DNA from 4 places in the Erwinia sp. 1181_3 genome. Region 1 is predicted to be linked to each of the others. Evidence: predicted binding sites of a transcription regulator. Region 1 holds the regulator's gene; each other region holds the start of a gene.
The links. The regulator CRP, encoded in region 1, controls carbon source genes, mostly activating them, when cyclic AMP is high. The targets are predictions, from matches to a motif close to ATGTGANNNNNNTCACAT.

Region 1 (7,679 bases):
GATAACGCCTTCCTCGATCATGGTCAGCGTGATTTTGGCTATGCCGTCTTCGGTAAAGTGGTGAAGGGAATGGATGTGGCCGATAAGATCGCCCAGGTGCAGACGAAAACTTTTGGTCCTTACCAGAATGTTCCGGTGACGCCGGTGGTGATCCTGTCTGCCAAAGTGCTGCCATAATTCTCTGATGGCATTCTGTCAGGGCCGCCTGGTGGCGGTCCTGCTGTAACGAGCCCACCATGCTGCTTCTGATCGACAACTACGACTCCTTCACCTGGAACCTCTACCAGTATTTTTCTGAGCTGGGAGCCGAGGTATGCGTGCGCCGCAATGACGAGATCACGCTGGCTGAGATTGACGCGCTGGCGCCGGAACATCTGGTGATCTCTCCAGGTCCCTGTACACCGAATGAAGCCGGGATCTCTCTTGAGGCTATCCGTTATTTCTCCGGGAAATTGCCTATCCTTGGCGTTTGTCTGGGGCACCAGGCAATCGCACAGGCCTTTGGCGCCCGCGTGGTACGCGCACGCAAGGTGATGCACGGCAAAACATCCGCGATCGAACATCGTGATGGCGGCGTGTTTGCCGGGCTGAATCATCCCCTGACGGTGACCCGCTATCATTCATTGATTGTTGAAAGCGGCAGTCTGCCTGCTGAGTTTGAAGTGACCGCCTGGACCGTGGATGAGAATGGTCAGCCTGATGAGATCATGGGCTTCCGCCACCGCACGTTATCGCTGGAAGGGGTGCAGTTTCACCCGGAAAGCATCCTCAGCGAGCAGGGGCATCAACTGCTGGATAATTTCCTCAAACGCTGATTAACGTTTGCCTTTTAGTGACTTTTTATGCATATTTTATGACTATATTTTCACATCCCTGAAAAGACTAAATGGTGAGGTAGTGAATGGCGGCGGAAAAATTAGCGGTAACACGTGCAACGTTCGATGAGGTGATTTTGCCTGTTTATGCACCAGCACAGTTTGTGCCGGTGAAAGGGAAAGGCAGCCGCGTTTGGGATCAGCAGGGTAAAGAGTACATTGATTTCTCTGGCGGTATTGCGGTCACCGCGCTCGGGCATTGCCATCCGGCGCTGGTAGAGGCATTAAAAACGCAGGGTGAAACCCTGTGGCACACCAGTAACGTCTTCACTAACGAACCTGCCCTGCGTCTGGCGACCAAACTGATCAACGCGACCTTTGCCGAGCGAGTGTTCTTTGCTAACTCCGGTGCTGAAGCAAACGAAGCGGCGTTTAAGCTGGCGCGTTACTACGCCACCAAACGTCACAGCCCGTTCAAAAGTAAAATCATTGCCTTCCATAACGCCTTCCACGGTCGCACGCTGTTTACGGTGTCCGTTGGCGGCCAGCCGAAGTATTCCGATGGCTTCGGGCCAAAACCTGCCGATATCGTCCACGTCCCGTTTAACGACCTGGCCGCAGTAAAAGCGGTGATTGACGATCATACCTGCGCCATTGTGGTCGAGCCGATTCAGGGAGAAGGGGGTGTGATGCCCGCGACGCCAGAGTTTATGCAGGGGCTGCGCCAGCTCTGTGATGAACATAATGCGCTGCTGGTTCTGGATGAAGTGCAAAGCGGCATGGGCCGCAGCGGTAAACTGTTTGCGTATGAGCATTATGGTGTGCAGCCGGATATACTCACCACCGCCAAAGCGCTGGGCGGTGGTTTCCCGGTCAGTGCCATGTTAACGACTAACGACATTGCATCGGTTATGGCGCCTGGCGTGCATGGCACCACCTATGGCGGTAATCCGCTGGCCTGTGCGGTGGCTGAAGCTGCACTGGATATCATCAATACGCCAGAGGTGCTGGAAGGTGTGGAAGAGCGCCGTCAGCTGTTTGTTGATGCGCTTCAGGCGCTGGATGCCCGTTTCGATCTGTTCAGCGATATCCGTGGCAAAGGCCTGCTGATTGGCGCGGAGCTGAAATCACAGCATGCTGGACGTGCGCGCGATATTCTTAACGCCGCAGCAGAAGCCGGTGTGATGGTGTTGGTTGCCGGAACTGACGTGATGCGTTTTGCGCCTTCGCTGGTCATTGAGCCAACGGATATCGCCGAAGGCATGGCGCGTTTCGCCACGGCTGTTGAGAAAGTCCTGGGCTGATTGCCGTGGGCGGGGCATGCCCCGCCCCTACGTTGTTTCGTCGATGTCAGGCATATCCCAGACCAACGTCGGCATGCCGCTAATTCGTCGATGTCAGGCATATCCCAGACCAACGTCGGCATGCCGCTAATTCGTCGATGTCAGGCATATCCCAGACCAGCGTCGGCATGCCGCTAATTCGTAGGGGTCAGGCATATCCTAGGCCAACGTCGGCATGCCGCTAATTCGTCGATGTCAGGCATATCCCAGACCAACGTCGGCATGCCGCTAATTCGTCGATGTCAGGCATATCCCAGACCAACGTCGACATGCCGCTAATTCGTCGATGTCAGGCATATCCCAGACCAACGTCGGCATGCCGCTAATTCGTCGATGTCAGGCATATCCCAGACCAGCGTCGGCATGCCGCTAATTCGTAGGGGTCAGGCATGCCTGACCCGCGATCATGACGATTTCCTCAAGCGCCGGGACAGCCAGCGGCCATGATGTGGGCGCTGGCTCCAGGTCAGCGACGAAATGGTGTGCATTACGCTGAGGTGGCCAAGAATACGCTTCACGTGTCGCTCCATAATGGTCACCGGCCCCTGATGGAAGTCCTCGGGAGCATCCAGTACATTGCTGCCTGAATCCGGTCCGTCATACTCCAGACGCTGCTGACAGCGTTGCAGGGCAATTTCGCAGGATTGCAAATAGCGCTCTGCCAGCGTCGGCGTTAGCATCGTATGCTCCCGCGCCAGAATGGTCATGGCGTTGATATGCTCAACAATAAACTGGCTGTGCGTGACCCACAGCTGCATATCGGCCAGGTAGCGTGAATTAAAGCCCGGTTCCTGCATCGCCTGATGCAGTGAGTTAAACAGCGCATTATGCGCCTGATTCACCCGCATACGCTGGTATGCCAGTTTCTCCGCATCCTGTTCGCTGCCCAGCAGCTTCTGCAATGCCTCCTGATAGGTCTCCAGCGCATCGTGCGCATTCTGACGCATCAATCCACTCTGCCACTGTGGCCATAGCCAAATCATGCCGCCGAAGGCAATCAGACAGCCCATTAGTGTATCCATTAAGCGCGGCAGCAGGAACTGCGCTCCGTTCAGCGACAGCAGTTGCAATGTATACACCGCGGTGACCGTGAATCCTACGGTTGCCCAGCCGTAAAACTTGCGGATAAACAGATAGCTCACCAGGGTAATCAGTAGCATCACCAGCAGCACCCAGGATTCCGGGGCATGTAAACCGAGCGTGGCAGCGGCAATGGCCAACCCGGCCAGCGTTCCCAGCGCCCTGTGCTGGATACGTACCCGAGTAGCGCTGTAACCGTTGAGGCTGACAAACATCACCGTCATCAGTATCCAGTAAGGCTTCGGCAGATTGAAGAACAGGGCCAGTGAACTGGCGAAGGTCAGCATGACTGCATAGCGTGCGGCGGTGCGCAGGGCAGAGGATTTCAGCGACAGATAACTCTTCAACGCAGGAAACAGCGGCAGGCGGCGCTGGCGGTCCGCCATCAGGTCGCGACGGTACAACGGGTGCTGGGTGCGTAGCACGCGGGCGATACGGCTGAAGTGATAATAGCAAAAGTTGCCAACCGGATTATCGGGGTGCTGACGGGATATTTTTTCCAGTGCCTGAAGCGGTTTTTCCATCGTGAAACGTTCAGGGAAGCGGTGATAGAGGATATCGTCAGCCAGTACCCGCAGGCGTGTGGCAATGGTCTGCGCATTCCAGCGGATCACCGCCTCGGCGTGGCTCTGCTCTACCAGCTTCTGTACTTCCTCGGGCTGATGCAGGCTGACGGCGATATGTTCCTGTAGATCGAGGGCGACCTGAAATGCGCGCGTCAGTCGCTGATAATGGTCGCGATTGGCGGCCAGCATATGCATTTGCTGGTAACAGGTGTTAATCAGATCGACGGCTTTCTGTTGGCGGACCAACAGGGGAGGCAGGGCGGTTTGGGGATCGGTCAACTGGGTTAGCAGACTGTATTTCGCTTCGCAGTAATCAGCCAGTTCATGATAGAGCAGACTGAGGGTTTCGCGCATCGGCTGCTCTTTCCACAGCCAGAACCAGAACCAGTTAAACGCGCCATACCAGACGGTACCGAGAATGAACAATAGCGGCGGCTGCCACATGGGCATGCGTCCGGCCAGACTGAGGGTGAAAATGGCGGCAATCAGCGATGCCGGTAGCAGACGACCGTGCAGCGGACTGATTTCACCGGTGACGCCAAGCAGCAGTGCCATGACCAGCAGGATCACGGGCAGTGGCACCTCTTCTGCCCCGGCGTACTGAATCAAAAAGCTACTGAAAGCAAACAGGCAACCGCCTACGATCAGACGTTTGAAGAAGCGTTTGTGTGGAGTATCAAGACCGGCATTGTTACAACAGGCGGGGACTAATGAGAACAGCAGGCCGTTTTGCAGGTTGCCGAGCATCCAGCCGATCGCCACGGGTAAACACAGCACCAGTGTTTGCCTGAGTGCGTAGTTAACTTCGGGGTGATAGATAATTCTCCGCCACATGAGCCACACCAAATAAAAACGGCGCGACTGGGCGTCGCGCCGTGGGTTCAGAGCCGGTTAACGTGTTCCGTAAACAACAATGGTTTTACCATGTGCTGAGATCAGGTTTTGATCTTCCAGCATTTTCAGAATACGACCCACCGTTTCGCGGGAGCAGCCGACGATCTGGCCGATCTCCTGACGGGTGATTTTGATCTGCATCCCATCCGGGTGCGTCATGGCATCCGGTTGTTTCGCCAGATTCAACAACGTTTGGGCAATGCGTCCGGTCACATCAAGGAAAGCTAAATTACCCACTTTCTCTGATGTGACTTGCAGGCGACGCGCCATCTGTGAAGACAGGCGCATCAGGATGTCAGGATTCACCTGAATCAACTGACGGAATTTTTTGTAGGAAATTTCAGCCACTTCACAGGCTGTTTTCGCACGTACCCATGCACTGCGCTCCTGACCTTCTTCAAAGAGGCCCAGCTCGCCAATGAAGTCGCCCTGATTGAGGTAGGAGAGGATCATCTCTTTGCCTTCTTCATCCTTGATTAACACCGCTACTGATCCTTTAACGATGTAATAGAGGGTTTCCGCCTTCTCACCCTGATGAATCAGAGTGCTTTTGGATGGATATTTGTGAATATGGCAATGTGACAGGAACCATTCGAGTGTAGGGTCTGTTTGCGGTTTGCCGAGAACCATTCGCTGTTATCCTCTGTTGTAATCGTGCCTAAATATACCCTGTATTCGGCGTGCTGCAGATGCGTTGCCGCTGGCCTGAAGCGCGAAATATTTTTGGGTATCAGGGGATGTATCCCTGCCAGGCGTTGAAATATTCAAGCGTTCCCATAGGGAAATTATACGGGCCTCTGTTAAGAGCATGGCTCGTGCTGTCGTCCCGTTTTTACCGTGCATTGTTATGCCAGTAAAATATTGCAGCTTCGTTTGTAGCACAGCTTTACAAGACTGTCTTCTGTTGTCTCGCTTCAGCATAGTTCGAAAAAGGCAACGTTGCCGTTTTTGTGAGTGCAGCGTACTCTGCGGTAACTGAATCAATGAGAGGATTTTGTGATGCAAGCACGAGTTAAGTGGGTTGAAGGGATGACGTTTTTGGGAGAATCCTCATCCGGCCATCAGATTTTGATGGATGGCAACGCGGGGGATAAAGCACCCAGCCCGATGGAGATGGTGCTGATGGCTGCCGGGGGATGCAGTGCGATTGATGTGGTGTCTATTCTGCAGAAAGGCCGTCACGATGTCGCCGACTGTGAAGTTAAATTGACCTCGGAACGTCGTGAAGAGGCACCGCGTATTTTCACCCATATTAACCTGCACTTTATTGTCAGCGGCAAGGCGTTAACGGATAAAGCCGTTTCACGTGCGGTCGACCTCTCTGCGGAGAAATACTGCTCGGTGGCGATTATGCTGGGGAGCGCGGTGAAAATGACGCACAGCTATGAAGTGACAGATCTGACCTGAAGCTGGTTTCTTATGGGTAACGATGTTCGTTGTCGTTACCCACAGCTGACAGAACGTAGCGTACACATCCTGCTATTCCTCTCTCTACCCGCATTTCACGCCACGGCAGGCGAATAACATCAGCGGTATATTTCCCTCGTTCTACATTCCTTTCTTAATTTGCTGCAGGCTGGCGAAACAACAGCTGAATGTCCGGCGTTTGCCCATGATTCTCTGTTGCTGCCTGGTCTGCCGTTGTCAGATTTAATCAACCAGGAGTCATGATGACTATCGAGACGCTGATTCAGGATGTCACACCAAAGGTGCTGCAATGGCGGCGGCATATTCACGCGAATGCCGAACTCTCTTTCCACGAGCATGGCACCGCAGACTATGTTGCCGCTGAACTGGCAAAGTTTGGCCCATTAACACTTAGTCGCCCGACGCCAAATAGCGTACTGGCTGAACTTGAGGGGCCGCGTAGTGGTGACTGCATTGCCCTGAGGGCCGATATGGATGCGCTGCCTATTGAGGAGTTGAACAGTGAACCTTTCACCTCGCGCAATCGCGGTGTGATGCATGCCTGCGGGCATGATGCGCATACGGCAATGCTGATGGGGGCGGCATGGGTGTTGTGCCAGCAGCAGAGTAAGCTTGCCGGCAAAGTGCGCTTTATTTTCCAGCATGCGGAAGAAGTGCCGCCAGGCGGGGCCAGCGAGCTGATTAAGCTGGGCGTATTGAATGGTGTATCAATGATCTTCGGTCTGCATGTTTTCCCGGGACTGTCTACCGGCCAGGTGGCTGTGAAAGAGGGCGTCTTCAGCGCTGCCAGCGATAACTTCGACCTGACCCTGCAGGGAAAAGGCGCCCACGCAGCGATGCCGCAGGAGAGTATCGACCCGGTGACGCTGGGCGCAGGAGTGGTGCAGGCACTTCAGCAGATTGTCTCACGTCGTCTTGACCCTAACGAAGGTGCCGTACTGACGGTCGCGAGTTTTCAGGCTGACGGCGGCTATAACGTTATCCCTGACACGGCGAATCTGCGCGGCACGCTGCGCACGCTCAGCCAGAGTGCGCGTAACACTATCCCGCAGATGATGTCACAGCAGCTGGACGGAATGACGCAGGGAGCAGGGGCCAGCTACGTGCTGAAATGGACGCCGGGTTACACCACCGGGGTTAATCACCCGGACGCCTGCCGTATTGCAGTGGATAATGTGATTGCCACGCTGGGGGATGATGCCTTGCAGGTTATGCTGCATCCAATGTTTGGCTGCGAGGACTTCTCAGCCTATCAGCAGGTAGTGCCGGGCTGTTTCCTGTGGGTCGGGTCGGGCAACCCGGAAAAAGGGACCTGCCGGGGGCTGCATAACCCCCATTTTCGCCTTGACGAAGATGCGCTAAAAATCGGGGTGAGGCTGCATACCGGCTTTATCCACCGCCTGCTGATGAAGCGATAACAGGATAAATGGGGTCAGCCGATTTTTTTGCCTTCGATAAGGCGTTTGACCAGTGGCCCCATAATCAACTCCATTGCCAGTCCCATTTTTCCACCTGGTACCACCAGGGTTTTGATATGCGAGATAAACGAACCT
Region 2 (7,679 bases), on a different contig from region 1:
TCCGTACCAGCCAAAATGATGCCAGAACACACCGCCGAGCGTACCGGCAACGCTTGACCCCAGATAATAACTGAACAGGTATAGCGATGATGCCTGGCCTTTAGCGCGGCGCGCACGATGGCCAATCCAGCCGCTGGCAACAGCATGTGCAGCAAAAAATCCGGCTGTAAACAACATCATACCTGGCAGAATAAACCAGATATTGCTGGCGAGAGTGATCAGAAGACCGCTCAGCATCAGTGCGGTGGAGAACAGCAGCACCGGTGCGCGTCCATATTTTGCCGTCATCGCACCCGCTTTAGGCGAACTCCATGACCCCGTGAGATAGACCACCGACAGCAGGCCGACAATCGCCTGATTCATTGAATAAGGCGGCGAAAGCAGACGGTAGCCGATGTAGTTAAACAGGGTGACAAAGGCCCCCATCAACAGAAAACCTTCGGCAAACAACAGCGGCAAACCGTTATCGCGCCAGTGCAGCCGGAAGTTAATCATCAGACTACGCGATTTAAGCGAAGCAGGGCGGAAATGGCGCGAGGCAGGCAGAATTTTCCAGAACATCAGCGCAGCGGCCAGTGCACAGCAGCCGATGGCCATCACGGCAATGCGCCAGCTGCTGAAATCGGTGATCACCCCGCTGAGTAAACGGCCGCTCATACCGCCAATCGAGTTCCCGCTGATATACAACCCCATTGAAAACGCCACCATACTGGGATGAATTTCTTCACTCAGGTAAGTCATCCCCACGGCCGCAACACCGCTCAGCGACAGGCCGGTCAGCGCACGCATCAGTAAAATCCCGTGCCAGCTGGTCATGGTCGCGGACAGCAGGGTACAAATTGCGGCCAGCATCAGCGCGGTCACCATCACCGATTTACGCCCGATGGCATCAGATAACGGACCGGTTACCAGCAGCCCAAGCGCCAGCATCCCGGTGGAAATCGACAGGGAAATACTGCTGGTCGCCGGGGAAACGCCAAACTCCTGCGACAGAACCGGAAGGATCGGCTGTACGCAATAGAGCAGGGCAAACGTCGCCAGCCCGGCTGAAAATAGCGCCAGCGTGACGCGCATAAATTGAGGAGTACCACGTTTGATATAGAGATTTTTATCGACAGCAGGTGAGTCGGTGATGGCAAGAGATGCACGGTCAGCAGAATACGGCGGTCTGACGGCATGGGATGAGCGGTTCACAACAGATCCTTAGAGATATTCAGGGAGTTCACGTTGTAAAGGGTAAGAAAGTCAGATTATGATGTCTAATATATTAATAATCTCGAATGATACTTTTAACATATGAATATCGAGTTGCGTCACCTGCGTTACTTTATCGCCGTGGCAGAAGAGCTACATTTTGGCCGTGCGGCACTGCGCCTGAATATTTCCCAGCCGCCGCTCAGCCAGCAAATTCAGATCCTCGAGCATGAAATAGGCGCACGCCTTTTCGCCCGTACCAACCGCAGCGTCCAACTGACGGCGGCCGGGCAGCAGTTCCTGCAGGATGCTCGTCTGGTACTGCAACAGGTCGATCAGGCTGCCGACAAAGCTGCGCGCCTGCATCGCGGTGACGAAGGCGAAATACGTATTGGTTTTACGTCATCCGCCCCGTTTATCACCGTCGTATCAGACGCATTGTTCACCTTTCGTCAGCGCTTCCCGGCGGTCCATATCCAGATGCAGGAGATCAATACCCGCCAGCAACTGGCGCCGCTGGGTGACGGGCGGCTTGATTTAGGCGTGATGCGCAATACCCTTCTGCCGGAAACCCTCGATCATCAGCTGCTGCTTCGTGAACCCATGTATGCGCTGGTGCATCGTGCCCATCGCCTGGCAGGCAGGCCGCAAATTGCACTGAGCGATTTGGCGCAGGAGCCCTTTGTCTTCTTTGACCCGCAGGTGGGAACAGCGCTGTACGGTGAAATTCTGGGGTTACTTGGCCGTTACGATATTCAACCTAATATTGCTCAGGAAGTGGGGGAAGCAATGACGATTATCGGCCTGGTGTCTACCGGACTGGGCGTCTCTATTCTTCCGGCATCTTTCCGACGCGTGCGCCTGAGCGATGTGGTGTGGATCCCGCTGGTGGAGCAGGACGCGCGTTCGGAAGTGTGGCTGGTGTGGTCGAAGCAACGTGAGATTCCTGCCGTGGTTGCCGCGATGATGACGTTGTTATTGCCGAAATGATCTGGCAATCGCGGAAAACATGAGCGTTCAGCAACGGTTTATGTGCGGCAAATCACATATCGAATCAAATATTTGACGCCATCTGATAAGTGTTTCACCATGAGCGAAATGCTTTATTTTGAAGCGTGAAAATAACAGACAGCAGCGCCTTTTAAGACAGGTGATAAGTGGGAGTGGGGTGTGATTGCGGATAGTCAGCCTGGTCATATTGACCAGATTAAACAGACTAATGCCGGAGCGGTGTACCGACTGATTGATCGGTTTGGTCCCATCTCGCGTATAGAGCTGTCCAAAAAAGCGCAACTGGCCCCGGCCAGCATCACGAAAATTGTGCGTGAAATGTTGGAAGCGCATCTGGTGCAGGAAACGGAATTTCAGGACCCAGGCAGTCGTGGTCGTCCGGCTGTCGGACTGGTGCTGGACACCCAGGCCTGGCACTTCCTGTCTGCCCGTATCGGTAATGGCGAAATCACCCTCGCGCTGCGCGATCTCAGCAGCAAAATGGTCGTTGAAGAGCAATTCCCCCTTCCCGCAGAGGCCGATTTGCCGTTGTTGACGCGTATCGTCCAGCAAGTCGACCAGTTCTTTATTCACCACCAGCACAAACTCGAGCGTCTGACGGCCATTGCCATCACACTGCCGGGCATCATGAACAGCCAGTCAGGTATTGTTCACCGCATGCCGTTTTACGAGGTTGATGATATGCCGCTGGGCCCGGTTCTTGCCGAGCGCACCGGATTGCCAGTGTATATTCAGCATGATATCTGCGCCTGGACGATGGCAGAATCGCTGTTTGGTGCTTCACGCGATGCCAGCGATGTGCTTCAGGTGGTGATTGATCACCATGTGGGCGCCGGGGTGATTACCGGTGGGCGCTTGCTGCACGGTGGTAGCAGTTCGCTGGTTGAGATCGGTCATACTCAGGTCGATCCGTGGGGAAAACGCTGCTATTGCGGGAATCATGGCTGTCTGGAAACCGTGGCCAGCATCGACAATATGCTTGAACTGGCGGCGCAGCGGATGCAGGCGTCGATGAGTTCGGCATTGCATAATCAGGCGCTGACCATCAATGCCCTGTGTGAGGCTGCACTGGCGGGAGATCATATCGCCTGCGATGTCATTGCCGGCGTTGGCAACAGCGTAGGGCGTATTCTCGCCATCATGGTCAATCTTTTCCATCCACAAAAAATTCTGATTGGTTCTCCGCTTAATCAGGCGCAACATATTCTGTTCCCTGCCATCGTTAACTGTATTCGCCAGCAGGCATTACCCCGCTACAGTGCTGACCTTAAGGTAGAATCCACTGAGTTTGCGAATCTGGGCACTATGCCGGGTGCCGCACTGGTAAAAGATGCTCTCTACAACGGCTCCTTATTAATCAAACTGCTACAAGGCTGATAAATTCACTAAACATTGCGCTAACGCAATCCCCGACATCCGGCACTACCCTACAATTTTCGTTCATTCATCAAGTACGAAAATTATCAATGAGGCCAGGCAGTGCCTGTCGGAGTCATCCCATGTTAAAACGTTTATTTGTCACCGGCACAGATACGGAAGTCGGTAAAACCGTGGTGTCGCGCGCGTTATTACAAAAGCTGGCAACGGGCAGTAAACAGGCCGTAGGATATAAACCCGTCGCGAAAAGTAGCCAGCAAACGGAAGAAGGGCCACGCAATAAAGATGCTCTGGTTCTACAGGAATCCTCCTCAGTGCCGTTGCCTTACCACGCCATTAATCCGGTCACCTTACTGGAAGATGAAATTAGCACCAGTTGCACACCCATCAGCTATGCCGCGCTCAGTCGCGGCCTGCAAGCGCTGGATCAACATGCAGACTATATCGTGGTGGAAGGGACGGGCGGCTGGCGAAGCCTGATGAATGATCTGCGCCCGTTGTCTGACTGGGCCGTGCAGGAGCAACTTCCGGTCGTACTGGTGGTTGGCATCAAACTGGGGTGCATCAGCCACGCATTGCTGACAGCGCAGGCGGTGATTAACGATGGACTGCCGCTGTTAGGCTGGGTGGCGAATCGCATCAATCCGGGATTGGCCCATTACGCGGAGATTATTGATGTGCTGCGCGACAAAATTCCGGCACCGCTGCTTGGCGAACTGCCGTATCTGCCACGTGCGGAAAGCCGCGATCTGGCGCATTATTTGGATTTGACTGCGCTGAATTTATAGCAGGGCGGGATTTTGTAGAGGCGGACCTTTTTTTTCTGTCCGCCTAATCACCTTAGGCCCGGCAAAAGTCGCATCCCTGCGGGACGCGTGATCTCAACGTTTACATCACTCTTCTTATCTCTGCCTCAACACCTGAGTTTATTATTTTTTTGAAAAGATAAAAATTCGGCCATAGTCGATTTCAGAATAAAGTGTTCGCTTTTTTCATGTGCTCAAAAAATTAAAATAGTCAAGAAGATTGCATTGAAAACAATCCACACTTCTCTTAAAATGCATCGATATGAAACATGTAATTTCAAAGAGGTTTTCGGTGAAAAATACTCACGCTCAAGAATTTTTGGAATATTACCTTTCACTCAAAGCTGAGCCTCGTTATGCTGTTCTTATTAATGGTGAATGGGGGGCAGGCAAGACCTGGTTTGTTGATAGTTTCCTGGAGGACTATAAAAAAAACCATCCAGATTTTAAAATGCTTAAGGTAAGCCTGTATGGGGTCAACTCTCTGGAGCAAATTGAGAATGAATTTTTTAAACAAATGCACCCTATACTCTCGAGCAAAAAGTTTGTCGCGGGTTCCAGAATAATTAAGTCATTTCTGAAGGGCACTATAAAAATCGATCTTGATGGAGATGGTAAGGATGATGCGAGTCTTAATGTTGAAATGCCGACGATAGATTTGAAAGACTTCATAGCTGATAGTAATAAATTCGCCCTTGTTTTTGATGATGTTGAAAGAACAACGTTAACATTACCTGTGCTTCTGGGGTATATTAATCATTTTGTTGAACTAGGGGGCGTGAAGGCAATTCTGGTGGCGGATGAGATGCATATCAATGCGATGGATCCCGACTATAGCAAAGCAAAGGAGAAACTCATCGGAAAGACGTTATTAATAGAACCTGATGTTGAAAGTTCCGTTCACAAGTTTATCACTCTGATTGATAACACCACGTTAATGAATATATTTAAATGTAATATAGATTTGCTTGTGACAGTCCATTCTCAATCTGGCTTTAACAATGTCAGGATCTTGCGACAGGCTTTTTTTGATTTTGAGCGCCTTTACAACAGTCTCGATCAGGCACACAGGAACCATAAAAGTTTTATCAGAGATTTATTATGCCAGTTCCTCATATATGCTTTTGAGCATAAAAGTGGGGGTTTTACACAACCCTGTTTTGAAACGATAGACACACAAATGAAAGACCTCATTATAAATACCTCTGAGGAACATAGTAGTGCTTTCTTACGTATAAGCAGGAAGTATACGGTTGGATTGCTATCGAATACCATTTTTCATGGCAGCTTGTGGGGCAATATAATCTGTCATGGGATTATTGAAAAAAAAGTTATTCATCATGCTGTAAACATATCATCCTATTTCAGGAGTGAATGCTCAGCGCCATGGGAACGCTTATGGAATTACCATGACTTAACCGACGACGATTTAGAGTATAACCACAGTAAACTCAAGGAGAGACTCGAAAGTGATGAGGTTGAATGTTTAGGGGAGATTTTAATGTCCGCCAGTATTCTTATTGAATTAGTCGAGAGTGAGCTGAGTGGTGATACTTATAACGATGTTAAAGAAAATATCAAGGGGAGAGTTGATGGTTTTTTGAGGAGAAATGAGATTGCGGAGTTACATAAAGCTGGTGAGTTTTTTGGTGGTTATTCACTCACTGCCTGGCAGGGAATGGGGTACCTTGCAAGGGATAATCATAACTTTAAAGAAATCGTTGAATATGTAAAAAAAAGAAAGGTTGAATACAGTAGTGAAACCTTGCCAGAAATGGCGAGAAAACTCATTGAAGATATAAAATCCTCTAAAATGGATCTGATTGTTGAGTTATCTTCTACAAATAATAATAAGTATATGTTATATGAAAAATCTTTCCTAAATTATATAAGATGTGATGATTTTGTTGAGGCTTTTATTGATACTGATGCAAAAACAAAACGTGAAATAATCACCAGGGTAAAATATCGTTACGATAATAATTATTATCCTGCAAACCTAAAGGATGAATTTCAGTGGCTCAATGAACTCAGAAGTGCATGTAATGAAAAAATTGAAGGGTTAGGAAAAACTATTCTAAGATTTTATCTGAGAAATTTTGTTAAATATGCATTGGATCCTTCAATCGAAAACCAGTCTAAACTTTATTGTCATGATTAATCGCATTTTTATGGAATAATCATCACGCAAAATTATAATTAACCGATGAGATATAATCCCGTACTTGAGCATACCATGACGTTAGCGCCGGCGCTGGCCGAGTAGATTCTGGAAAAGCTCAACATAAATTATTTTCCGGCGATAACTGCGGCCAGCTTGGCGAATTTATATCAGGCGTAGTGCCAGTCGGTTCCTTTCGATAATATACGCAAACGTATCGATTCTATCTCTGCGCAACCTCAGTCCTTACTGGTGCTACACCCGACGACTTCTTTGTTCACTAGCTAAAGTATGGTACCGGCGGCACCTGCTGGGCAGGTCACGTTGCGCTGTATGCAATGCTGAATTTCCTTGGTTTTCCTGTCTACTTTGGATTGTGTACCATGCTCTCTCAGCAGCCTGTACCAGCGGGGTCACCAGGTCACGGCACACTCTTCGTTGAGGTTGAGCAAGACACGTTTATCATTGATGCTACCATGCTGCACGGTCAGCCGCCCCCCTTAAGAGAAGGGCACTTATCCCATCCCGTCTGGGGAACACACACCCATCAGTGCGACGGTAACTGGTACTTCAACTGGAAACCGCTAGGGCGCCCACGGCTGGATTCCCAGATCCTATACAGGGATGCCTCGGCTGCTGAGTACGCAGGGCGTCATGAAATGAGCCGATACAACAGCCGGTTTGATGGTGCATTACTGATCCGTCTGGCTCAACCGGAGGGGATTAACGGGATCATCAAAGGGGGAGAACGTGATGAGAGATGCCGCAGGCATTGGATCTAAAACCAGAGTCTCTCACGATCAACAGCGTAAGCTGTTAATTGAACAGTTTGGTATTGCAGAGGAAATTGCGATGCGCCTTCCTGAAAATATGACAGAAACCCGCTGAAGATATTCGGGCCCCGGTATCCGTCCAGGGCCTGATGTTAGCGCAGCGCTATTAGCCCGGATTCAGCACCCGTCGCGTACGCCCTGAACTGAGGTAATCTGCAATATAATCCTGCGAAATCTCCCCGCTGTAACGACCCTCTTCATCGACAATCGGCATCCATACCATATTGTGTTCGTACAGTTTCGACAGCACCACGCGCAGGTTCTCTTCGGCCCGGCCCGTCACCGTAAAGTGGTGTA
Region 3 (7,679 bases), on a different contig from region 1:
GGTCTTGCTGAACTATTTTGGTGAGGGGCGTCAGCAGCCTTGCGACAACTGCGATATCTGCCTTGATCCACCGCGCCGCTATGATGGCCTGGTCGAGGCGCAAAAAGCACTCTCCTGTATTTATCGCGTTGGGCAGCGTTTCGGGATGGGGTATATCGTCGAGATCCTGCGCGGCGCCAATAACCAGCGCATCCGCGATATGCAGCACGACAAATTACCGGTGTATGGCATCGGCCGTGAGCAGAGCCATGAGCACTGGACCAGCGTGTTACGCCAGTTGATTCACCTTGGGCTGGTGACGCAAAACATCGCCATGCACTCAGCATTACAGCTGACGGAAGCCGCACGCCCCACCTTACGTGGTGAAGTGCCGCTGATGCTGGCGGTTCCTCGCCTGGTGAGTATTAAACCGCGTAACAGCAGCCAGAAATCCTATGGCGGAAGTTATGACCGCAAGCTGTTTGCCAAACTGCGCAAGCTGCGTAAATCCATCGCCGATGAAGCCAATGTTCCGCCATATGTGGTGTTTAACGATGCAACGCTGATTGAAATGGCGGAGCAAATGCCGCTGACAGCATCCGAGATGTTGAGTGTGAATGGCGTCGGGCATAAGAAGCTGGAGCGTTTTGGCAGGCCGTTTATGGTGATGATCAAAGAACATGTCGACGGTGAAGACGACGAGTAATGTTTGATGTGGGCCGATCGATAAATTATCGGCCGCGACAGGTTTTGTAGGGGGCAGGCATGCCCGACCCGGGTTCTGTTAGGCGATTCTTCGTGCCGAGGCCAGCAGTGCACCTACCGCAATAAACAAGCCCCCAAAAATCCGGTTTAGCAATTTCATCTGATGCGGTCCTTTGATCCACGCGGAGATGCGTGTGGCCAGCGTGGCATAGCCAATCATCACGATAATATCCACCACTACGGTCGTGACGCCCAAGACCAGATACTGCATCGCCTGCGGCTGATGTGGCAGAATGAACTGCGGGAAGAGGGCAGCCAGGAACACAATACTTTTTGGATTGGTCAGATTCACCAGCACGGCGCGTTTAAACAGCCTACGACGCGGCATCGCTTTGGCAACCGCATTCAGATCGATCGCCCCGGCCGATCGCCACTGTTGAATACCCAGCCAGACCAGGTAGCCCGCCCCGGCCCATTTAAGAATTTCAAAGGCCAGTAACGACTGGGAAAACAGTGCACCCAGCCCGATGCCAACCAGCACAATATGCAGTGACAGCCCAACCTGAAGGCCGGAGATTGAGGCGACCGCACCCCGATAACCGTGGCTGATACCGGTGCTCATGGTATTGATTGCGCCAGAACCTGGCGACAGACTTAAGATGCTGGTTGTTAACAGATAGGTCAGCCACCACTCGATGGTCATGCGTAAAACTCCCGAAAAACGCTCATTTGTGACACAATACGTTATTGTTGAATGCGGCGCTACGGGGAACCCTGCCCCTTTTTTAAGGAAGAGTCCTTTCTGGAAATGAGCCTGATGGAACATCGTAAACACAACTGGACGACGCGGGAAAAAGCCTTTGCGGCATTTGCTACAGGCCCGTTGCTGGATTTCTGGAAATTGCGTGAAGAGGATGAGTTTTTCGGTGTTGAAAACATCCCGATCCGCTACGTCCGTTTCATCTCACCGCAACACGATAAGGTGATACTGCTGTGCCCGGGGCGCATTGAAAGCTATGTGAAATACCCGGAGCTGGCCTATGACCTGTTCCATAGCGGTTATGATGTCATCATTATCGATCATCGCGGGCAGGGACGATCCGGGCGGTTATTGCAGGATTCTCACCGTGGCCATGTGGTTGAATTCGAAGATTATGTCGACGACCTCGAAACCCTGTATTTGAAAGAGATTGTCACACGTCACTATCGCCGCCGTTATGCACTGGCCCATTCGATGGGCGGGGCGATACTGGCGCTGATGCTGGCTCGCCAGCCTGCGGCGTTTGATGCAGTGGCGCTGGCATCGCCGATGTTTGGCATCTTCCTGCCGATGCCGTTATGGATGGCCAACTCTATCCTTAATTGGGCGGAAAAATATCCGACGGTACGCGAGGGTTATGCACTGGGGACCGGAAAATGGCATGCGCGCCCGTTCGCCATTAACGAACTGACACACAGCCGTGAACGCTATCGCCGTAACCTGCGCTTTTATGCCGACGACCCGGGCTTGCGTGTGGGTGGCCCCACTTATCACTGGGTGAGAGAAGGGGTACGCGCCGGGCACAGTATTTTAAGCCAGGCGGCGAAGATATCGACGCCGCTGCTGCTGCTCCAGGCCGCTGACGATAAAGTGGTGGATAACCGCGCTCAGGATCTGTTTTGCCAGACGATGGTGGCCGCCGGCCAGCCCTGCGAAGGGGGTAAGCCGATGATTATCGACGGTGCCCGCCACGAGATCCTGTTTGAGAAAGACAGCATGCGCAGCGAAGCGCTGGAGGCCATCCTGGCCTTTTTTTTCCGCCACTGCTGAGTGGACAGAATGACTTTGCCGGTGGGTACTGACAGCCCGCCAGAAATATTAATCAGAGGTGTTATGTACCGTATTGTTGCTTCAGATCTGGATGGCACGCTGCTGTCACCGGACCACACGCTTTCCCCTTATGCCCGCGAAACGTTACAGTTGCTGACACGTAAAGGCATCCATTTTGTCTTTGCAACGGGCCGCCATTACATCGACGTGGCGCAGATGCGTGACAGCCTGGGCATCGATGCTTACATGATCACCTCAAATGGGGCGCGGGTGCATAACACCGCCGGTGAGCTGGTTTTCAGTCACAACCTGGATGAAGATATCGCGCTTGAACTGTTCGCCATGCAGCACGCCAACCCTGATATCTACACCAACGTGTATCGGGATGAAGAGTGGTTCCTGAACCGCCACCGTCCTGAAGAGATGGATTTCTTCCGCGAGTCTGACTTCAACTATCAGATCTATGAGCCGGGCCAGCTGTCGACCGACGGCATCAGCAAGGTGTTCTTCACCTGCGCGATCCCGGAACTGCTGGTCCCACTGGAGTTGGCGCTGATTGCGCGCTGGGGTGATCGGGTTAACGTCAGCTTCTCGCTGCCAACCTGCCTGGAAGTGATGGCGGGCGGTGTGTCGAAAGGGCACGCGCTGGATGCGGTATCAAAATCACTGGGCTTCTCGTTACAGGAGTGCATTGCCTTTGGTGACGGTATGAATGATAAAGAGATGCTGAGTATGGCGGGCAAAGGCTGCATCATGAGCAACTCTCATCAGCGCCTGAAAGATATCTTACCGGAGCTGGAAGTGATCGGGTCGAATGCCGATCAGGCCGTGCCGAACTTCCTGCGTCAGCTGTATCACGTGTAAGTCTGCAGGGCCGATCAACTGTTCGATCGGCCCTTTAGTCATCCGATAGTTATCGACCTAAGAAACGAACGGCTTTATCCGGGAAATCAGTAAACAGACCATCAACCTCCGCTTTGTTGTACAGCAGGTCGTACAGCTGATCGACGTTGCTGACATAAGGCGGTAGCTGATCGGCGCGTACCGTGTACGGATGCACCACCAGATGATTCTGGTGTGCCTCTTTGACCATATCGTTCAGCGCCACATTGCCGGTTTTTGCGCCTGGCGCCACCAGCATATGGTAATCCGGGCCAATACCGTCGGCGTATTGGGCGATGGTTTTCATCGCACCCGGCGCGAACATCCAATCGTAATCGTAGTTCACCCACTTACCGTCGCGCTGCTCCTGAGTTTCATCCCATTTGGTATAGGCGATCAGCTGCACCAGCTTCAGATTCATTCCCCGCTGAGGTTCCAGTTCGGTCTTGATGCGCTTCACTTCGTTATAGTCAAAGCACTGCACATAAACCTTATCGGTCTTACTGCTGTAACCATACTGCTTCAGGACGTCCAGAACTTTGGCAGAGATATCCTTGCCTTCTTTGCGGTGGAACCACGGGGCTTTAATTTCGGTATAAATCCCGATGTCTTTGCCGGTGGAGTGGTTCAGGCCCTGAATAAACTCCAGTTCTTCCTCAAAGGTATGAACACGGAAATCAGATTTCCCCATCGGGAAGCGGCCTGGAAAGGTCTGCACCTTTTTGCCGTTTTCAAGCGTAAAGCCTTCGGTAAACGCCAGGCTCTTGATCTCGGCAAGGGTAAAGTCGATAGCGTAATAACGTCCGTCAGCCCGTGCGCGATGGGGGAAACGCGTGGCAACATCCGTCACCCGATCCAGATAGTGGTCATGCAGCACCACCAGATGATCGTCTTTGGTCATCACCAGATCCTGCTCAAGGTAATCCGCTCCCTGAGCATAGGCCATCGCTTTTGCCGGCAGGCTGTGTTCCGGCAGATAACCGCTGGCCCCACGATGCGCAATCACGACAGGCGAAGAACTCGCGGCTGTCGCCGCGAGAGAGGTGGTGAGAACTAAGGTAGCGATAACGTTTTTCAACATAATGTTCCCTTCAATCAGAGTGAGTTCAGGCCCTGTTTGTGTTTCTTCTCGCTGAACATCGTCATCGTCAGCAGGATCACCGCCAGCACACAGCCGCCGATCATAATGATAAAGCCGCCATCCCAGCCGAAGTAATCAACGGTATAGCCGACGATAGCACTGGCGGCAACGGACCCACCGAGGTAGCCAAACAGACCGGTAAAGCCTGCTGCGGTACCCGCCGCTTTCTTCGGTGCCAGCTCCAGGGCATGCAGACCAATCAGCATCACCGGGCCATAAATCAGGAAGCCAATAATCATCATACAGGCCATATCCACACCAGGATTACCGGCCGGGTTCATCCAGTACACAACGGTGGCAATGGTCACCAACACCATAAAGAACACGCCTGTTGCACCACGGTTACCTTTAAAGACTTTATCCGACATCCAGCCGCACAGCAGCGTACCCGGGATACCGGCGTACTCGTAGAAGAAGTAAGCCCACGATGATTTATCCAGCGTGAAGTGTTTCACTTCTTTCAGGTAGGTCGGTGACCAGTCGAGGATGCCGTAACGCAGCAGGTAAACAAACACGTTAGCCAGCGCGATATACCACAGCAGTTTGTTCGGCAGGATGTACTGCATAAAGATCTGCTTAGCCGTTAGCTCATCTTCATGTTTCTCATCATAGTTCGGTGGATAGTCGTTTTTGTACTCCTCAATCGGCGGCAGGCCGCAAGACTGCGGGGTATCACGCATCAGCGCAAAAGCAATGATGGCGATAACAATGGCACCAAAAGCAGGCATATACAGCGCCGCTTTCCAGTCGTTAAACCAGGCCATACCGAGCAGGAACAGCAGTGGAGGGATACCACCACCGACGTTATGCGCACAGTTCCAGACGGAAACAATGCCGCCGCGCTCTTTCTGTGACCACCAGTGCACCATTGTACGACCGCACGGCGGCCAGCCCATCCCCTGGAACCATCCACACAGGAACAGCAGTACAAACATCACCATGATGCTGGACGTTGCCCAGGGGACAAAGCCCATAAACAACATGACTGCCGCGGCAAGTATCAGGCCAGCAGGTAAGAAGACGCGCGGGTTGGAGCGGTCAGAGACCGACCCCATAATGAATTTTGAGAAACCGTAGGCGATAGAGATGCCGGAGAGCGCAAAGCCGAGGTCACCACGTGAGAAACCCTGTTCAACCAGGTAGGGCATCGCGAGGGCAAAGTTCTTACGCACCAGGTAGTAGGCAGCATAACCGAAGAATATCCCCAGAAAGATCTGCCAGCGTAGCTTGCGGTATAACGGGTCAACGCGGCTGTCATCAACGCGGGGCTGATGTGCAGCAGGTTTGAAAAAACGTAACATTTTGGCCTCCCATGGCTCGAAAGACTGACATCCGGCTTCGAATGCGCAGAGTAGAGGAACAGGATCCTGTTAAAACAGGAATAAATGTTCCATTTCGCGCATAGCGTAGTCGTAATCAGAACAACTGACTGTGAAGAATGGCGCAAATGTTACAGTTTTATGACGAGATGGCTATATCTACATCACAAATCGGTGTTTTATTTTCATAATGAAACTATAAAGTGTGAGGATAGTCACATATACAAACCCAGATAAAGGCTGTGGGTTTCGTTTGGTGAGTGATTTTGTTCTAAAAGGAAGGTTTTGATCTGGCAGAAGAACAAAGATTAACGCCAGCAGGTGGCGTTAATCAGTCAGTCAATCGCTTAGGCTTTCTTCACCGGACGGATTTTCATCGTCAGACCTTTGAGGAAGTTACGCAGAATTTGATCGCCGCATTCGCGGTAATTTTTATGCCCAGGTTTACGGAAGATCGCCCCAATTTCTGACTGTCCTACCGCAAAATCGGCACTTTTCAGTAGTTCCAGAATGTCGGTGGTTTTCAGGTCGAAGGCCACACGCAGCTTCTTCATCAGGATGTTATTGGTCATCTTGCGTTCGATAGAAGGCGCAGGTGCGTCTTCACTTTTGCCACGGCGTTCAAAAATCAAACCATTCAGAAAGTAACCCATGATGACATCAGGGCAGGGGCGATAGCCGGCTTCATCCTCTTTTTTCAGGAAGCTGTGCACTTCGGCTTCTGTTACTTCGCTCTCTGCCAGCGCCAGAATGCTCACAACTTTAGCATCGCTTAAATTCAGCATGTAACGCACGCTGCGCAGGACATCGTTATTGGTCATAGGGACTCTCTGTAGTGAAACAATTGCAGTGAGTGCAGTATAACTCGTCGTCCCTCAGGGTGCATCTGCGTTAGCGGCGTGCGCTGCCCTGAGTCACGAGCGCGGGTCAGCGTGTAACGCCAGTAGTCGACTGGCTGCCGTGCATGCTAAGGATGGCTGATGGAAGGATGTGGCACGCCAGGACGGGATGCATCACGAACCCGAGGCAGATGATCGCAGGCGTGCTGGCGGGCGGAACGAATAAAGGCTTCGACTACAGGCTGACGCTGTTCACCGTCGCGCACTGCCGCATACAGGCGGCTCCAAAGGCCCTCTCCCAGCGTTTTCGTTACCACCAGTCCCTGATGCTCAAAACTCTCCACTACCCAGTGTGGCAGCGCAGCAATCCCCATCTGTGCAGACACCATCTGAATCAGCAGTAGCGTGTTGTCTACGCTTTTCAACGTTGGGCTGACATCGGCCGGCTGTAAGAAATGACGCCAGATATCCAGGCGTTGGCGCTGAACCGGATAAATCATCAGCACCTCACTGGCCAGGTCTTCCGGTGAAATATGCGCCTTTTGCGCCAGGGGATGATCCGGTGCCAGCACCAGGCGGACTTCGAAATCAAACATAGGTGAATAAAACAGCCCACTGCGCGGCAGAATATCGGAGGTCAGTACCACATCCAGCTCTCCCTGTTGCAGGGCGGGCTGCGGGTCAAATGTCATCCCCGATTTGAAATCCATCACCACCTGCGGCCAGCTCTTGCGGAAATTGTTCAGCGCCGGGGTCAGCCACTGAATACAACTGTGGCATTCAATAGCGATGCGCAATGTGGTCTGGTGCGGTTCATGGCAGGCCTGCAATGCCTGCTGGATTTGCGGCAGCACCTGTTCCGCCAGTTGCAGCAAAAGTTCTCCCTGTGGCGTGAAACGCAGCGGCTGGCTTTTACGTACAAACAGCCGGAACCCCAGACGTTGCTCCAGGTCGCTGAACTGATGAGATAACGCTGACTGCGTTTGATGAAGCTGGGCCGCCGC
Region 4 (7,679 bases), on a different contig from region 1:
TGACTGAAGTACTGCCTTTTGCCGGTCAGCAGCAGATTGCCGTGGAAATTAACCGGCAGTAGTGGACGATAATTTATAACAGTACAGGGAGAAAACGATGAACTATCGCCTGACGGGCTTAGTGCTGGCTAGCGTACTGATGGTGGGATGTGCCACTTCTGAGACGGCGAATGAGCCGCAGGGCCATGCCGACCCTCTGGAAAGCTTCAACCGTTCTATGTTCGACTTTAACTACAATGTGCTGGATCCGTATGTTCTGCGCCCGGTTGCGGTGGTCTGGCGTGATTATCTGCCGCAGCCTGCACGTAACGGGCTGGGCAACTTTTTCAGTAACCTGGAAGAACCCTCTTCAATGGTGAACTATTTCATTGAGGGTAATCCGTATAAGGCGATGGTGCACTTCAACCGTTTCTTCCTGAATACGCTGTTGGGTATGGGCGGTCTGATTGATGTGGCCTCCATGGCTAACCCGAAACTGGCGAAAGAAGAGACCCGTGCTTTCGGTAGTACGCTGGGGCATTACGGCGTGGGATATGGCACGTATGTCGAAGTCCCTGGCTACGGGGGTTTTACGCCGCGTGAAGATATTGGCGGGCTGGTCGATGATGTTTATCCGCCGCTGCTCTGGCTGACCTGGTGGATGTCTGCGGGTAAATGGGCACTGGAAGGGATTGAAACCCGTGCACAGCTGCTCGACTCCGATGCTATTTTGAGAAATTCTAACGATCCTTACGCATTTATGCGTGCGGCTTATTTCCAGCATCATGATTTCCTTGCCAGCGATGGAAAATTAATTCCGCAGGAAAATCCAAACGCCGCCGCAATTAAGGGTGATTTGGGCGATATTGATTCGCAGTAAATAATAAAAACCCCACGGAAGTGGGGTTTTTTATTCGCGTTGATAAAGCGCAGTGATCAGAACTTATAGTTAAAGCTCGCACCGTACAACCAGGCTTTACCGCTGGAAGTAAAGGTATAAGGTGTCGCCTGGCCACCATTTTGGGCGGTGGCAACCGGATCATTCCCTTCTTTAACCGTGACTTTTTGTCCGTGCATATAAGAAATACCGACATCCACTGACGCATCTTTATTAAAGGCGTAAGAGGTACCCGCGCTCAGCCATAAACGGTCCTGGTCAGGAATAGAGATGGAACGCTTATCCGAAGGAACCGGGCTGTCATCGAAGGCAATACCGGTGCGGAAGGTCCAGTTATCATCGTAGAAGTAACTGGTACCCAGCGCGATGCGGTAGGCATCGTGGAAGCTTTCATCTTTAACGAACAGGTCCTGACCATTGCTGCCGGTCGCTCTCAGCTCCTGGAACTGGCTCCAGCTGGTATACGCCAGGCTGTAGTGAACGGCCCACTGTGGTGCAACTTTGTGGTATCCGGAGACTTCCCACATTTCAGGCAGGTGCAGTGACAGGGAGCCTGAAACCGTATTACCACCAGTACCGGACGGCAGACCAAATTGACCGCCGATCGGGTTGTAGGCCACCGGAATATCACTGCTGTAGTCACCGTCAAAGTCGATTTTCACTTCTGAACGGTAGCTCAGGCCAAAGCGGTTCTTATCATCCACTTCATAAAGAATACCGGCGTTCCAGCCGTAACCCCATTCATCGCCTTTCAGATGAGCAATCTGGGTATCAGCCGGTGCGGCAGGTAAACCTGCGGCGGGCAGGAAAGCGCCCAGCTCACCAATATTACGTTCGATTTTCGCTTTCGCATAAACGGCATTGACGCCGACACCCATGCTGAAGTGCTGGTTAAGACGATAGGCGGTGCTGAGGTTAAGGTTCATGGTTAACAGATCGGTGGTGCCCGCAAAAGGACCGCCGGCATATCCATCGTTAAACTCGGTGGCGAGACCATAATTACTGGTTGCTGAGGCGCCAATCCACCACTGATCGTTCAGCGGCTGGACGTAGTGAATATTTGGTACCCACTGCGTCGGTGCAATATTATCGGCATTCAGACTATTACCTGCACCAGACTGTCCCTGAATATTCACATCGGGATCGATAAATACCGCGCCAATGGAAAACATAGGGCGATCCATTAATGCCATTGTGGCCGGGTTACGACTGGCCGATGCTGCGGTATCACCCATTGCGCCTTCGCCGGAATAAGCGCGGCCAAGACCAATGGTGGAAAATTCGTTCAGTTGAAAGCCAGCCGATAAAGCATTTGAAGAAACAAGCGCCACTGCTGCTGCGAGTGCAGACTTAGCAAACAGGTTTTTATGGTTCATAACCACAACCTCATTATCTGATTTTTATTTAAGCTCTGTTACGTAACGTAACAAGGGATCGCGGATTCTAGGGACTGACAGACAACCAACAAATCAGACCAGTGGGCCAAGTATAGGTCCGACCTGTGTCTATGTTGCAATATTGTTTTTCAAATATTTCTAAAATGATGCTGAAAAAGCGATCTGGCTTGCAAAAAACTTACAATCAATTTTTTGATGATTTAGTGTGACTTGTTTCGGATCAAATAATAGTGTGATTTTCATCACTTAACGCGCTCTTTTCCCCGGATGGCTGGAGCGAAAACAGGCGCAGGCGTAGACTTATACTTATCTAAATTAACCTGCCGCCAGATACCGGGTGGTATGCCGGAGGATGTATGACTGAAGCTATTAACCGCTGTAACGCCAGTGAAACCGCTGCGTGTTGCTGTGTCGATGTCGGGACAGTAATGGATAACACGGACTGTACCGCCAGCTACAGCCAGGAATTTGAACGTCGTGAACAGGCTGAAGCGATGCTGCGTACGCTGACGGATAAAGCGCGTGCCGTTGAGTCAGAACCTTGCCTGATCGAAAGCCGCTTCAGCGAAACCCCGGCCGGTGTCACGCTGGACTGTGAGTTTACTTTTAGCTGCCAGGCGGAAACGATGATTTTCCAGCTGGGCCTGCGCTAATCTCCCGGTGGAGGGTGCCCGCCCTCCACCAGAATCGTGTGTGTTCTCGCATTTTTTCCCTTCTGCCGTAGCGCCCGTCATTAATCTGGTTAACACTGATCAGGTCAGACCTCTTGGCAATGATGCCGTCTATCTAAGATATGCTCCCGACCTCGCGTATTGCCGCCCATGCACCGGCAACACGACGCAACAGGGAGCAGAAAGGTGAGAATAATGAGTAAAGCTATACCTTTGCTGACACGTCAGGGTGACCGTATCGCAATCACCCACGGATTGCGTACGCCATTTGTCCGCCAGGCCACCGCGTTTCACGGTATTCCGGCGCTGGAACTGGGGCGCATGGTGATCAGTGAACTGCTGGCGCGCAGCGAGATCCCCGCTGACGCCATTGAACAGCTGGTGTTCGGCCAGGTGGTGCAGATGCCGGAAGCCCCCAATATTGCCCGTGAAATTGTGCTGGCCAGCGGCCTGAGTGTGCATACCGATGCCTACAGCGTCAGCCGCGCCTGCGCCACCAGCTTTCAGGCGGTGGCGAATGTGGCCGAGAGCCTGCTGGCAGGGACGATTCAGGCCGGTATTGCCGGTGGCGCGGACTCTTCCTCAGTGCTGCCGATTGGCGTCAGTAAAACGCTGGCGCGGGTGCTGGTCGACCTCAGCAAAGCGCGTACGTTGCCGCAAAAACTTACACTCCTTAGCCAGCTGCGTCCGCGCGATTTACTGCCGGTGCCTCCGGCGGTGGCCGAATATTCCACCGGGCTGCGCATGGGCGATACCGCCGAACAGATGGCGAAAGATCATGGCATTACCCGCGAGCAGCAGGATGCACTGGCGCACCGCTCCCATCTTCATGCGGCGCGTGCCTGGCAACAGGGGCTGTTAAATGACGAGGTGATGACGGCTTATGCTCCCCCGTGGAAGCAGCCCGTTCAGCAGGATAACAATGTGCGCAGCGAATCCCGTCCTGAAGACTATGCCCGCCTGCGCCCGGCATTTGACCGAAAACACGGTACGGTCACGGCAGCAAACAGCACGCCACTCACCGACGGGGCTGCTGCGGTGGTTCTGATGACCGAGTCCCGCGCGCGCGAGCTGGGCATGGTGCCGCTGGGCTACCTGCGCAGCTATGCGTTTACCGCCATTGATGTGCGCCAGGATATGCTGCTGGGGCCTTCCTATGCTTCACCGCTGGCGCTGGATCGTGCGGGGATCACGCTGGCCGACCTTTCTCTGATTGATATGCATGAAGCGTTTGCGGCGCAGACGCTGGCTAACCTGAAGATGTTTGCGGATGAACGTTTTGCCCGCGAGGTGCTGAACCGTCCCCATGCGCTGGGCGAGGTGAATCAGGAGCAGTTCAACGTGCTGGGTGGCTCTATCGCTTATGGTCATCCGTTCGCCGCGACCGGGGCACGGATGATCACGCAGACGCTAAATGAGCTGCGTCGGCGCGGTGGCGGGCTGGGGCTGGTGACCGCCTGCGCCGCCGGGGGTTTGGGTGCCGCAATGGTTTTGGAGGCGGAATAATGGAACAGAAAACGGCTTTTACGCTCAGCATGCGCCTGGATAACGTCGGCGTGATCACTATCGATGTGCCTGATGAGAAGATGAACACGCTGAAGGAGGCCTTTGCCGGGCAAATTCGCGATGTCCTCAGACAGGCACGGTCCAATCCGCACCTTGCCGGGCTGGTGCTGATCTCCGGCAAGCCGGACTCTTTTATTGCCGGGGCCGATATCAGCATGATCGCGGCCTGCGACACGGCAGAGCAGGCCAGCGCGCTGGCACACGCCGGGCAGACCGTGATGGCGGAGATCGCTGCGCTGCCGGTGCCGGTCGTGGCCGCCATCCACGGTGCCTGCCTCGGGGGCGGCCTGGAGCTGGCACTGGCCTGCCATCATCGCGTCTGTTCGCTGGATGATAAAACCCGGCTCGGCCTGCCGGAAGTCCAGTTGGGGCTGTTGCCGGGCTCCGGGGGAACGCAGCGGCTGCCGCGTCTGATTGGCGCTTCGACCGCGCTGGATATGATCCTGACAGGCAAAACCCTGCGTGCGCGTGCGGCCCTGAAATGCGGGCTGGTGGATGACGCGGTGGCAGCGAGTATATTACTGGAGACAGCGGTGAAGCTGGCACTGAAAGCGCGCAGCGCCAGAAAGCCGTTACCGCTGCGCGAACGGCTGTTAACCGGCCCGGCGGGCAGGGCGATACTGTTCGCGCTGGCAAAACGCCAGACGCAGGCGAAAACGCACGGGAATTACCCGGCGACAGACAAAATACTCAGCGTGGTGCGCTGCGGGCTGGAACAGGGCAGCGGTAGCGGTTATGCCGCCGAGGCGCAGGCATTTGGTGAACTGGCGATGACGCCGCAGTCCGCCGCTTTGCGCAGCCTGTTTTTCGCCACTACCGCCCTGAAAAAAGATCCGGGTGCCCAGGCTGCGCCGCGTGAGTTGAAGCGTATTGGTGTGCTGGGCGGTGGCCTGATGGGGGGAGGTATCGCCTGCATCACGGCTACCCGCGCCGGGCTGCCCGTGCGCATTAAAGATGTGAACCCGGAAGGCATTAACCGGGCGCTGAAAACCAGCTGGCAGGTGCTGACTCAGCAGGTCAACCGCCGCCGCCTGAGTGTGGCAGAGCGTCAGCAACAGATCGCATTGATCAGCGGTGGCACTGACTATCAGGGCTTCCGCCAGCGTGATATGGTCATTGAAGCCGTCTTTGAAGATCTGGCGCTGAAGCAAAAAATGGTGGCTGAGGTTGAGGCGCACTGTTCGCCAGACACGCTGTTTGCTTCTAATACGTCATCGCTGCCGATTGCGGATATTGCCTCTGGTGCGCAGCGGCCAGAGAATGTCATCGGTTTGCATTACTTCAGTCCGCCGGAAAAAATGCCGTTGGTGGAGGTGATCCCCCATGCCGGAACGGCGGCGGTCACCGTGGCCACGGCGGTGGCGCTGGCGAAGAAACAGGGTAAAACACCGATTGTGGTGGCCGATCGGGCCGGGTTCTACGTTAACCGCATTCTCGCCCCCTATATGATTGAAGCGATGCACTGTCTGCTGGAAGGGGAGCCGATTGAGTCTATTGACCACGCGCTGGTGCAGTTCGGTTTCCCGGTGGGGCCGGTGCAGTTACTGGATGAAGTAGGGATTGATGTCGGCACGCATATTATGCCAATCCTGCAACAGGCATGGGGCGAGCGTTTTGCATTGCCGGCCGCGCTGGACGCGGTGCTGAAGGACGATCGCAAGGGACGGAAGAACGGACGTGGTTTCTACCTTTATCCACAGAAAGGGCGGAAAAAGCAGCCGGACAGCGCGATTTATCGCTTGCTGAATATCAGTGCAAAACACCATCTCAGCGCACAGAATATCGCTCAGCGCTGTGTGATGATGCTGCTGAATGAGGCGGCGCGTACGCTGGACGAAGAGGTGGTTTCCTGCGCGCGTGACGGCGATATCGGCGCTGTTTTTGGCATCGGCTTCCCGCCGTTTCTCGGGGGTCCCTTCCACTATATGGACCAGTTAGGCATCGGTGAAGTGGTAAACAGTTTAGAGCAACTTATGCAGCGTCACGGGCCGCGTTTTGCCCCTTGTGAACGTTTGAAAAAAATGGCTGACGCCGAGGAAACCTTCTATAAACCGGAAGTTAAGCTGAATAGTTGCACTGATTCAGTGGGATAGTCTGGTGGGGTTAGCGAATGATGTTGGCGGGTTAATCTGCACGTCGCTCACTAAGTAAACAATCGGTTGACTATACTCAAGGCATTGGGGTACAACACAGCGTTCATTCTCTGGATGAAGAGTCGGACGGCGTTGTCCCCCGGCGTTTTTGTTTAACAACAGCGGTGCTATATGCAAGTTTTCATTATGCGTCACGGCGATGCAGCATTAGATGCAGCAAGTGATTCAGTCAGACCTTTGACCCATTGCGGCTGTGATGAGACTCGCCAGATGGCGACCTGGCTTAACGGCCAGTCAGTGGATATTGAGCGCGTACTGGTCAGTCCTTATCTGCGTGCGCAGCAAACACTGAATCAGGTACGTGAAGTGTTGCCCTTGCCGGAAGGCGAAGATGTGCTGCCGGAGCTGACTCCGGGCGGCGATCCTGGCCTGGTGGCCTGCTACCTGCAGGTACTGGCAAACGAAGGCGTCAAATCGGCGCTGGTGATCTCTCACCTGCCGCTGGTGGGCTATCTGGTGGCTGAGTTATGCCCGCAGGAAGCGCCACCGATGTTTGCCACCTCGGCGATTGCCTGCGTTGACTTCGATGCGGAGAATGCGGCTGGCAAGCTGGAATGGCAGGTATCCCCTGCCAAGTTAGCGAAAGCGATGTGATGCCTGCCCCAGGGGCCGATCTTTATTCCGGTCGGCCCGACCCCTGATCTCCATCGTGACACCTCCGTAGCGAAATACAGGCTCCGCGCTACGGCAGCATCAATTCAGGCGGCATCCACTCTTCAATCTCAATCAACACTAGCAGGGCAGCATCTCCGCCAAACAACTTCGGCGCCTGATGAAAGGCCATCACCATGGGGTGCTGGGCCAGCCACAGCGGTGTCTGCTGTTTGAGAACATGCTTGCCGTGGCCGTGCATTACGCTGGCACAGAAGATATGTTCGCGGCGACAGGCGGCAATCAGTGCACCCAGCTCCTCTTTGGCCTGCTTCTGGGTTAATCCGTGCAGGTCGAGAAATATCTCCGGGCTGTAATCCCCGCGTCGCAGCTTTTTCAACTCATAGTGGTCTACGTCGCTACG

Region 2: mlc (sugar metabolism global transcriptional regulator Mlc) is a predicted target of CRP. The motif match lies at 2,225-2,242, and genes of this name have one in related genera.
Region 3: glpT (glycerol-3-phosphate transporter) is a predicted target of CRP. The motif match lies at 6,040-6,057, and genes of this name have one in related genera.
Region 4: FY046_RS04090 (YfcZ/YiiS family protein) is a predicted target of CRP. The motif match lies at 2,505-2,522, and genes of this name have one in related genera.

What each region holds. Positions count from the first base shown of each region.
Region 1 is NZ_VTDE01000005.1:22,754-30,432, reverse strand. Features, by position in the region: gene ppiA (peptidylprolyl isomerase A) at 1-177, shown strand, start outside; gene FY046_RS14655 (aminodeoxychorismate synthase component II) at 237-815, shown strand; gene argD (bifunctional acetylornithine/succinyldiaminopimelate transaminase) at 902-2,119, shown strand; gene FY046_RS14645 (YccS/YhfK family putative transporter) at 2,563-4,638, opposite strand; gene crp (cAMP-activated global transcriptional regulator CRP) at 4,696-5,328, opposite strand; gene FY046_RS14635 (OsmC family protein) at 5,698-6,105, shown strand; gene FY046_RS14630 (amidohydrolase) at 6,366-7,544, shown strand; gene FY046_RS14625 (phosphoribulokinase) at 7,559-7,679, opposite strand, start outside.
Region 2 is NZ_VTDE01000004.1:319,344-327,022, reverse strand. Features, by position in the region: gene FY046_RS13470 (MFS transporter) at 1-1,134, opposite strand, end outside; gene FY046_RS13465 (LysR family transcriptional regulator) at 1,297-2,184, shown strand; gene mlc (sugar metabolism global transcriptional regulator Mlc) at 2,365-3,582, shown strand; gene bioD (dethiobiotin synthase) at 3,705-4,370, shown strand; gene FY046_RS13450 (P-loop NTPase fold protein) at 4,681-6,549, shown strand; gene FY046_RS13445 (hypothetical protein) at 7,303-7,437, shown strand; gene osmV (osmoprotectant ABC transporter ATP-binding protein OsmV) at 7,489-7,679, opposite strand, start outside.
Region 3 is NZ_VTDE01000016.1:22,518-30,196, reverse strand. Features, by position in the region: gene recQ (ATP-dependent DNA helicase RecQ) at 1-685, shown strand, start outside; gene rhtB (homoserine/homoserine lactone efflux protein) at 764-1,387, opposite strand; gene pldB (lysophospholipase L2) at 1,502-2,494, shown strand; gene yigL (sugar/pyridoxal phosphate phosphatase YigL) at 2,558-3,358, shown strand; gene glpQ (glycerophosphodiester phosphodiesterase) at 3,408-4,457, opposite strand; gene glpT (glycerol-3-phosphate transporter) at 4,472-5,818, opposite strand; gene FY046_RS22615 (DUF1456 family protein) at 6,184-6,657, opposite strand; gene metR (HTH-type transcriptional regulator MetR) at 6,804-7,679, opposite strand, start outside.
Region 4 is NZ_VTDE01000001.1:915,440-923,118, reverse strand. Features, by position in the region: gene ccmI (c-type cytochrome biogenesis protein CcmI) at 1-62, shown strand, start outside; gene mlaA (phospholipid-binding lipoprotein MlaA) at 98-859, shown strand; gene fadL (long-chain fatty acid transporter FadL) at 916-2,253, opposite strand; gene FY046_RS04090 (YfcZ/YiiS family protein) at 2,631-2,927, shown strand; gene fadI (acetyl-CoA C-acyltransferase FadI) at 3,141-4,451, shown strand; gene fadJ (fatty acid oxidation complex subunit alpha FadJ) at 4,451-6,604, shown strand; gene sixA (phosphohistidine phosphatase SixA) at 6,776-7,258, shown strand; gene smrB (endonuclease SmrB) at 7,347-7,679, opposite strand, start outside.